3 regions of the Erwinia sp. 1181_3 genome follow, and region 3 is predicted to be linked to each of the others. Evidence: predicted binding sites of a transcription regulator. Region 3 holds the regulator's gene; each other region holds the start of a gene.
What was found. Region 3 encodes PhoB, which activates phosphate uptake and scavenging genes when phosphate is short. Its sites were predicted from a motif close to CTGTCATAAAACTGNCNNAT; they were not measured.

Region 1 (3,281 bases), on a different contig from region 3:
CAGCTGTGCTGCGTTAAATCCTGCGGGTGCTGCGGAATACCGTGCTGTTGCAGATACTCTGCGCTGGCACAGAGCACGTGCCTGACAGGAAACAGCGGGCGTGCCGCCAGCCCCGGAGGCGGGGTATCGGTAATGCGGATCGCCAGGTCAACATTGTCATTGATTAAATCCACCATACGATCGGTGAGCATCAGTTGCAGATCCACCTGAGGGTAGCGCTGTAAAAACTCAGCCACGTGCGGGGAGATGAGATCCTTGCCGTAGGCACGCGGTGCACTGATTTTCACCCGCCCCTGCGGGGTGTCACTAATGCGCCCAGCCAGCTCAAACACCGACTCTGCGGACTGCATCATCTCAAAGCAGCGCTCCCAGGCGACGGTTCCGGCTTCTGTCAGGCGCAGCCTGCGTGTCGTCCTTTCCAGCAGTTTCACCCCCAGGGCATTTTCCAGGCTGGCGATCTGACGGCTGACCGAAGACGCGGTGCTGCCCAGCTTTTCTGCGGCCGCCGAGAAGCTGCCGAGTTCCACCACTTTCACGAACACTGCCATATACGGCAGCAGACCCATATATTGATTTGTTCTCATAGCGCACAAGTCTTGTTTACCCGTACGGATTATTCCGTCTGGAGAAAAACATCATAATCGCAGTTGGGTTTATCGCCAACGTCAGGGGAATGCAGGTGGAGAAACAACAGCGTTACGCAGAGTGGATGTTACTGGCTGTCGCCGTGGTCTGGGGAACGAGCTACGGCATGGCAAAACAGGCCGTTCTTTTCTATCCGGTCGTGGGTTTTCTGTTTATTCGTTTTTTGCTGACCTTCGTTCTGCTCTTACCCACGTTAAGGCTCTGCTGGCGCCAGGCGCTGCCCCCGGGGTTGATACTGGGTTCGGTGTTGTTGGCTATTTTCCTGTGTGAAACTTATGGGGTGGCGTTGACCTCTGCCAGTAATGCGGCATTTCTGATCAGCCTATGCGTGGTGCTGACGCCGTTTGTTGAATGGCTGATGTTCCGTCAGCGGCCCGAAATCAGCGTGTTTATCGCCGCCGCCGTCTCTCTTTGCGGTGCCATGCTGCTGGTGGGCGGTACGCAGATTGCGATGAACAGGGGCGATCTGCTGGTGTTGGGCGCTGCGCTGCTGCGCGCGTTGATGGTGTGTCTGACGAAAAAAATGACCCAGCATCGCAATGTGCCCGCACTGGCGCTGACGGCGGTACAAACCGGGGTGGTCGCCAGCGGTTCGCTGGTAGTGTTACTGGCGACAGAGCATGGGATACCGGCCCTGCCTGAGAGTACGCTGTTCTGGGGCCCGACGCTTTACCTGGTGTTGTTCTGCACGCTGTTTGCTTTCTTCGCGCAGAACTACGCGGTGAAACGTACCTCACCGACGCGTGCCTCACTATTAATGGGGTCTGAGCCGCTCTTTGGTGCCCTGTTTGCCGTGCTCTGGTTGCAGGAGTCGCTGACGCCAGCGGCATGGCTGGGCGGGTTGCTGATTGTTGCTGCATCGCTGTGGGCCACGCGCCCGGTTAAACGTAACCCGGGACTGAGCGCGGTAATGGAAAAAACCGACTGACGTCAGCCTTCATGATTAGAGTGGCTTGTCACAAAAGTGTCATATTTCGTACATTTTACTGTCACCAAACTGTCCTATTTTGCCTCCAGCAGCAATCATTAATTAGACAAACACGGCAACTGGCCTGACTTTTTAATCCCGTGGAGGGAACATGACACTGATGCACAAAACCCTGGCTCAATTCGTCGCAGTAACCCTTTCTCTGAGCGCCGTTACCGCAATGGCCGCGACCAACCTGACCGGTGCTGGCGGGACATTCCCGGCACCTGTGTATAACAAGTGGGCAGCAGAGTACAACACCGCGACGGGCAGCCAGGTTAACTATCAGGGTATCGGTTCATCCGGCGGCGTTAAGCAGATTATCGCTAAAACCGTAGACTTCGGTGCATCAGATGCGCCGATGAAAGACGAAGATTTAGAAAAAAATGGCCTGTTCCAGTTTCCGACAGTTATTGGCGGGGTGGTACTGGCGGTTAATATTCCTGGTATCAAATCTGGACAGCTGACGCTGGATGGCAAAACCGTGGGTGATATCTACCTCGGTACCATCAAAAAGTGGAACGACCCGGCCATCACCAAGCTGAACCCGGGCGTGAAACTGCCTGATTCCAACATCAACGTGGTACGCCGCGCTGACGGTTCGGGTACCTCATTCGTGTTCACCAGTTACCTGTCTAAAGTGAACAGCGACTGGAGCAGCAAAGTCGGTAAAGGTAGCACCGTTAACTGGCCAACCGGTTTGGGCGGCAAGGGTAACGACGGCGTGGCTGCATTCGTACAGCGTCTGCCAGGGTCTATCGGCTACGTTGAGTACGCCTACGCGAAACAGAACAGCCTGGCTTACACCAAGCTGGTGGATGCGGATGGCAAAGCCATTGAACCGGGTGAGAAAAGCTTTAGCGATGCCGCGAAAGGCGCAGACTGGTCCAAATCTTTTGCTCAGGATCTGACCTTCCAGAAAGGCGACAACGCGTGGCCAATCACCTCTACCACCTTTATCCTGGTGCACAAAGAGCAGGCTAATGCTGAGAAAGGCGCCGCCGTACTGAAGTTCTTCGACTGGGCTTATAAAAACGGCAGCAAAACCACGGCTGGCCTGGACTACGCATCACTGCCAGATTCTGTGATTGAGCAGATTCGTAGCGCCTGGAAAACCAACGTGAAAGACAGCTCCGGCAAAGCACTGTACTAAGCGATTGCAGTAAGCACCACGATGCGTGGTGCTTATGCCCCCATGGGCCAGGCTTGCCTGGCCCGATACGTATCAGCAGTATCAGACTCGAGAATTCTATGGCTGCAACCAAGCCGGCATTCAAGGCTCCCGGAAAACAGGGTGACATCATCTTCAGCGCGCTGGTTAAACTGGCTGCGTTGATTGTGCTGTTGCTGCTCGGTGGCATTATCGTTTCCCTGATTATCTCTTCATGGCCGAGTATCCAGAAGTTTGGTTTCTCGTTCCTGTGGAATAAAGAGTGGGATGCGCCTAACGAACAGTTTGGTGCGCTGGTGCCGATTTACGGTACCGTCGTCACCTCCATTATTGCCCTGCTTATCGCTGTCCCGGTAAGTTTCGGCATTGCCTTGTTCCTGACCGAACTGGCCCCTAACTGGCTGCGTCGCCCGCTGGGCGTGGCGATTGAACTGCTGGCGGCTATCCCCAGCATTGTGTATGGCATGTGGGGGCTGTTTATTTTCGCGCCACTGTTTG
Region 2 (3,281 bases), on a different contig from region 3:
TGGCTGGGGGTCATCGGCAGTAGCTATCTGCAAACACACCAGATTGATCTGCTGCTGCTGCTGCCCGCCAGTGGCTGTGGCCTGCTGGCGACCGCCGTACTGAACGTCAACAACCTGCGCGATATCGACAGCGACCGGCAGAATGGGAAATTTACGCTGGCAGTTCGCCTGGGTGCACATGGAGCACGCCGCTATCATGCCGTGCTGTTAACCACCGCACTGGCCTGCTTTGCTCTCTACAGTGCGCTGGTCAGCCTGCGTCCGGTGGGTTGGTTATTCCTGCTCGCGGCACCTCTGTTGTGGCAGCAGGGACGTTTCATTTTGCGAGAAACCAGTGCACTGGCGATGCGACCCATGCTGGAAAAAACCGTTAAAGCAGCCCTGCTGATCAATATCCTGTTTGCCATCGGCTTAGTGTTCAGCTAAACGCGATGTGCTTGACCCATCGCAATTTTTAACAATTGATGATTTTGCCAACAGTGGCCTTTAAGCGATATACTTAGCCCTCCTGCGGCAAACAGACGAAACCCCTATGAAATACGATACTTCAGAACTGTGCGACATCTACCATGAAGATGTGAATGTCGTTGAACCGCTTTTCTCAAACTTTGGTGGTCGCACCTCGTTTGGCGGGCAAATCACCACGGTAAAATGTTTCGAAGATAACGGGCTGCTCTATGATTTGCTGGAGGAAAACGGCCGTGGTCGTGTTCTGCTGGTTGATGGTGGTGGTTCAGTACGCCGTGCGCTGGTGGACGCCGCGCTCGCAACGCTGGCTCAGCAAAATGAGTGGGAAGGCATTGTGGTGTATGGTTCTGTTCGCCAGGTGGATGATCTGGAAGAACTGGATATCGGCATTCAGGCCATCGCGGCTATTCCTGCCGGGGCTGCAGGTGAAGGCATTGGTGAAAGCGACGTGCGGGTGAACTTTGGTGGCGTCACGTTCTTCTCCGGCGATCATCTGTACGCAGACAACACGGGAATGATCCTGTCCGAAGACGCGCTCGACATCGAATAAAGACGAACATATAAAATGGGTGCCCCAGGGCACCCGTTTTCTGCTTGCTTCCTGCTTTTACGCCAGGTGCAGCATTACACCTCTTCCATTTTTCCCAGCAAAGCCCGCAGACGATCCTGCCAGACATGCTGCTCTTCTTTTAACTGCTGATTTTCACGCACCAGCGCATCACTGCTGCCTGCTGCCTGCTGAACCTGCTGGTTCAAATTACCGTTTTGTTCTTTAAGCTCTTCGATTTCCATCTGCAACAGCGTGATGGTATCAATCGCCTGCTGCACTTTCGCTTCCAGTTTCTCGAATACTTCAAATGACATGTCTATAACCTCTCCTAATCGCAGGGCGTTGATGATGCTAGCCGCAGGGGTGAGGAATGAACCGGCATTCCGCGGATAACAACGATTCTCCGATTGTAAGTAGAGCGACAGCTCAAGTCCAGCAGCGAACCCTTACAGGGCGTAGTCTGTAACAATTTTCAGTCTATACCTGGTCTCATTAACATCTTCCCCCTCCTGATGTAAGGTCAGCGTTAAATAATTGCGCATTTCACACGCGATCAAACGCGCACCAGGTCGTTTTTGGAAAGCAAAAAGACGCGAAAACGCTCATTTTTATGACACAGAACACAATTTTTGATTTCGCTATTTCTCGTTTATGCTCGTTAACGATAAATTCACAACAGCCCTACATAAGATTTGGGTGATTCATGGATGAAACAAAACTAAGAAGCTAAACCATTAACCTCGCCTTCAGGAATTCATCATGAGTCAGACAACAAGTACACTTAAGGGGCAGTGCATCGCCGAGTTTCTCGGCACTGCCACGATCATCTTTTTCGGTGCTGGCTGCGTGGCCGCAATGAAAGTTGCCGGAGCCAGTTTCGGCCTCTGGGAAATCAGTATTGTCTGGGGCCTGGCCGTTGCGATGGCCGTCTATCTGACCGCGGGTATTTCAGGTGCTCACCTGAACCCCGCCGTCAGCGTCGCGCTGTGGCTATTCGCCAATTTCGAAGGGCGTAAAGTGCTGCCCTATACGATTGCGCAGATAGCGGGTGCATTCTGCTCCGCAGCGCTGGTGTACGGCCTGTATCACAATCTCTTCCTCGATTACGAACAGACACATCACATGGTACGTGGCAGCGTTGAGAGCCTCGACCTCGCGGGCATCTTCTCCACGTATCCTAACCCGCACATCAGCGTGGGTCAGGCATTCCTGGTTGAAATGGTCATTACCGCTATCATGATGGCATTGATTATGGCGCTGACCGATGACGGTAACGGCCTGCCGCGTGGCCCGATGGCACCGCTGCTGATTGGTTTCCTTATCGCCATCATCGGTGCCGCAATGGGCCCACTGACTGGCTTTGCACTGAACCCGGCACGTGATTTCGGACCTAAGCTGTTCGCCTGGGTGGCTGGCTGGGGTAATGTTGCCTTCACCGGTGCCCGTGATATTCCGTATTTCCTTGTTCCGATCTTTGGCCCACTGATCGGTGCAAGCCTCGGAGCCTTTGGCTACCGCGCCCTGATTGCCAACAACCTTCCGGGTAAGGTTGTGGAGAAACAGGAAAAATCAGCACCGCGCGCTGCACAGCGTAAAGCGTAATCCTGCTCATTGCTTACACCATCAGGAACCTATTATGACCGTAGAAAAAAAATACATTGTCGCACTCGACCAGGGAACCACCAGTTCCCGCGCCGTGATTCTGGATCATGACTCCAATATCGTTGCGGTATCGCAGCGTGAATTCCAGCAAATCTACCCGAAAGCGGGTTGGGTTGAGCATGACCCGATGGATATCTGGGCGTCACAGAGCTCCACCCTGGTCGAAGTCCTGGCACATGCGGACATTAACTCTGACGAGATTGCCGCGATTGGTATCACCAATCAGCGTGAAACCACCATTGTGTGGGACAAAGAAACTGGCAAGCCGATTTACAACGCCATCGTCTGGCAGGACCCGCGTACCGCCGACTACTGCTCGAAGCTGAAAAAAGAAGGCCTGGAAGAGTACATCCGTCATACCACGGGTCTGGTGATTAACCCGTACTTCTCCGGCACCAAAGTGAAGTGGATCCTCGACCACGTGGAAGGCTCCCGCGAGCGTGCACGCCGTGGCGAACTGCTGTTCGGCACCGTCGACTCCTGGCTGGTGTGGAAAATGACGCAGGGACGGGTTCATATCACCGACTACACCAACGCCTCCCGTACCATGATGTTCAATATTCACAAGCTGGAGTGGGATCAGCGCATGCTGGACATTCTC
Region 3 (3,281 bases):
CCGCTACCGCCCGTCTGTCGGGAACGCGCTTTATCAACCCGATAGAAACGCTCGGTCAGACGAGGCAGGTGTTCCGGTGCAATCCCGGGTCCATTATCTTTAACCTTAAACTGTGCCCCCTGCGGGCTGCGCAGCCAGCTGATATCAATACGCGTGCCATCCGGCGTATGGTTAACCGCGTTATACACCAGATTGGAGATCGCACTGCGCAGCTGCTCGTCGTTGCCAAACACGCGCAAATGCGGGTCGGTATGGAAATAAATATCATGGCGGCCGTTACTGAGCGTTTCCGCTTCACGCTGCAACACCCGCAGCATCATCGGCACATCCACGGTTTCCTGCAAATCGATCGCCGGAGCAGCTTCAATGCGTGACAAGGTCAGCAGCTGTTTCACCAGGCTGTCCATGCGTTTAGTCTGCTCCTGCATGGTGTGCAGCGCCTTATCGCGCAGACTGCCCTCCAGCACGGAATCGTTCATCATCTCCAGATACCCCTGCAATACGGTGAGCGGCGTACGCAGTTCATGGCTGACATTAGCAAAGAAGTTACGCCGGGCCCCTTCCAGCTGATGCATCTGGGTGACATCACGCGCCACCAGCAACCATTGCCCTTCACTGTAAGGCATCACACGAAATTCAAGATGGCGATGGCTGTTCAGCACCAGCGTAAGCGGGCGAGAAAAATCACGCTGACGCAGATAGCGGGTAAACTCGGGGTAACGCAGCAGATTGAGGATATTCTGCCCGTTATCTTCCGGCCAGCGCAGCCCCAGCATCTGCTGTGCGAGGCCGTTGCACCAAAAAATCGTCCCCTCTTCGGTGGTCAGTACCACCGCATCAGGCAGAGATTCTGCACCGCTACGAAAACGTTTGATCAGATGACCGAGTTCACGGCGGCGGCGGCGGTTACGCGCCTGCATTTGATACAGGCCGTAAAACAGCGGTTCCCAGCTGCCACGGCCGCTGGGAGGTGTCATGCTGCGGTCAACCCACAGCCAGTGAGAGAGTCGAAGTAAGTTGTTGAAATGAAAGCCCAGCACACAGAGTACTGAGATTAACAGCAGCCAGGGGAGCCAACCCACCAGCAGCCCGAGCAGTAACGCGGGCAAACCGGCAAGCAGCAGCTCAAACAATAATCTCTTCCAGGAGAGGCGTTCCAACACGGTTCAGACTCCAGCGCGAACAATCAATAGCGTGCAGAGAAACGATAACCTGTTCCGCGAACCGTCTGCACCATACGATCGTGCCCGGTCAGTTCCAGCGCCTTACGTAAGCGACGAATGTGCACATCAACGGTACGATCTTCGACGTAAACGTTAGTTCCCCAGACATGGTTTAGCAACTGCTCACGGCTGTAAACACGCTCAGGATGCGTCATAAAGAAGTGCAGCAATTTATATTCGGTCGGCCCCATTTCCAGCGGTTGCGTGTCAGACATCACGCGATGCGATGACGGATCAAGACTCAGCCCCTGCATTTCAATCACCTCTTCCACCGCCATCGGTGAAATACGGCGCATCACCGCTTTAATACGGGCCACCAGCTCTTTGGGTGAGAAGGGTTTCGTAATGTAATCGTCGGCACCCACTTCCAGGCCACGGACGCGATCTTCTTCTTCGCCACGCGCGGTCAGCATCATAACCGGAATATCCCGGGTCATGGCTTCACGCTTCAGATGCTTAATAAACTGAATGCCGGAACCACCCGGGAGCATCCAGTCCAGCAGGATTAAATCCGGCCACGGCTCAATGAGCATACTTACTGCGCTGTCATAGTCCTCGGCTTCGATCGGTTGATAGTCATTTTGTTCCAGAACGAAACACAACATCTCACGGATTGGGGCTTCATCTTCAACCACCAGAATGCGCTTGGCCATTATTGCTCCTGCTACAGTGACAGGTTGTCACGGGGATATGCGGCGCCATTATGCGTCAGTTTTATGACACTTTTATGAAAAAAGCACCCCCTAAAAGCATTGATGGAATTAAATAAAATCCCCTCCTCATCAATATGTTTATCTGCTCTGAATAATTCGGGATGCAGGACAGGTATAATACTCCCCACGCTTTCTGCCATGAAAGGACCCCCATGCGCATCATTCATACTGCCGACTGGCATCTTGGCCAGTTTTTCTACACCAAAAGCCGGGCAGCCGAGCACCAGGCATTTCTTGACTGGCTGCTGGTGAACGCAGAAGCACAGCAGGCGGATGCGATTATTGTGGCAGGCGATATCTTTGATACTGGCTCTCCGCCGAGCTACGCGCGTGAGCTGTATAACCGCTTCGTGGTCAATCTGCAGCAGACCGGCTGTCAACTGGTGGTACTGGGCGGCAATCACGATTCAGTCGCCATGCTGAATGAATCCCGCGAGCTGCTGGCCTGCCTGAACACTCGGGTGATCGCCGCCGCCTGCGACGATGTTCGTCAACAGGTTCTGGTTCTTAATCGCCGCGATGGCCAGCCAGGAGCACTGCTGTGCGCCATTCCATTTTTGCGCCCGCGCGATATTCTGCGCAGCCAGAGCGGGCAGTCAGGGCGTGAAAAGCAGCAAAGCCTGCTGGAAGCCATAACTGAACACTATCAGCAGTGCTGGCAGGAAGCGCTGAAACAACGTGATGCGCTGGGCCTGCCGCTACCCATTATTGCCACCGGCCATCTGACAACGATGGGCGTGACCAAAAGCGATGCGGTGCGTGATATCTATATCGGCACGCTGGATGCCTTCCCCGCCGATTGTTTTCCCCCTGCGGACTATATCGCCCTGGGGCATATCCATCGCGCTCAGCGCATTGCCGATAGCGATCATATTCGCTACAGCGGCTCGCCGATCCCGCTCAGTTTTGATGAGCTGGGTAAAGCCAAAAGCGTGTTTCAGGTCGACTTCAGCAACGGCAAACTCAGCGCGGTCGAAGCCTTACCGATCCCGTTATTCCAGCCAATGCAGATGATCAAAGGCTCTCTGGAACAGATTGAGCAGCAGTTGGCGGCTCTCACGGCCGATCCACAGGGTGGCACCATCTGGCTGGACATTGAAATCGTCACCGATGCTTACCTCAGTGAGTTACAGCGCCGTATCCAGGAGCTGACCGAATCCCTGCCCGTAGAAGTGGTGCTGCTGCGTCGCAGCCGCGAACAGCGCGAACAGGTGATCGCCCGACAGAACAATGAAACGCTGAATGAATTGAGTGTTGAAGAGGTGTTTTCCCGCCGTCTGGCGCTGGAGGCCGAGGAACCTGAACGGCTGGAACGCGCCAGAGTGCTGTTTGCTCAAACGCTGGA

Region 1: pstS (phosphate ABC transporter substrate-binding protein PstS) is a predicted target of PhoB. The motif match lies at 1,599-1,618, and genes of this name have one in related genera.
Region 2: FY046_RS19800 (MIP/aquaporin family protein) is a predicted target of PhoB. The motif match lies at 1,616-1,635, and genes of this name have one in related genera.

Annotation. Positions count from the first base shown of each region.
Region 1 is NZ_VTDE01000013.1:39,183-42,463, forward strand. Features, by position in the region: gene FY046_RS21040 (LysR family transcriptional regulator) at 1-584, opposite strand, end outside; gene FY046_RS21045 (DMT family transporter) at 680-1,573, shown strand; gene pstS (phosphate ABC transporter substrate-binding protein PstS) at 1,725-2,765, shown strand; gene pstC (phosphate ABC transporter permease PstC) at 2,864-3,281, shown strand, end outside.
Region 2 is NZ_VTDE01000011.1:29,931-33,211, forward strand. Features, by position in the region: gene FY046_RS19785 (1,4-dihydroxy-2-naphthoate polyprenyltransferase) at 1-426, shown strand, start outside; gene rraA (ribonuclease E activity regulator RraA) at 533-1,018, shown strand; gene zapB (cell division protein ZapB) at 1,093-1,332, opposite strand; gene FY046_RS19800 (MIP/aquaporin family protein) at 1,778-2,620, shown strand; gene glpK (glycerol kinase GlpK) at 2,655-3,281, shown strand, end outside.
Region 3 is NZ_VTDE01000003.1:183,505-186,785, forward strand. Features, by position in the region: gene phoR (phosphate regulon sensor histidine kinase PhoR) at 1-1,163, opposite strand, end outside; gene phoB (phosphate response regulator transcription factor PhoB) at 1,187-1,876, opposite strand; gene sbcD (exonuclease subunit SbcD) at 2,089-3,281, shown strand, end outside.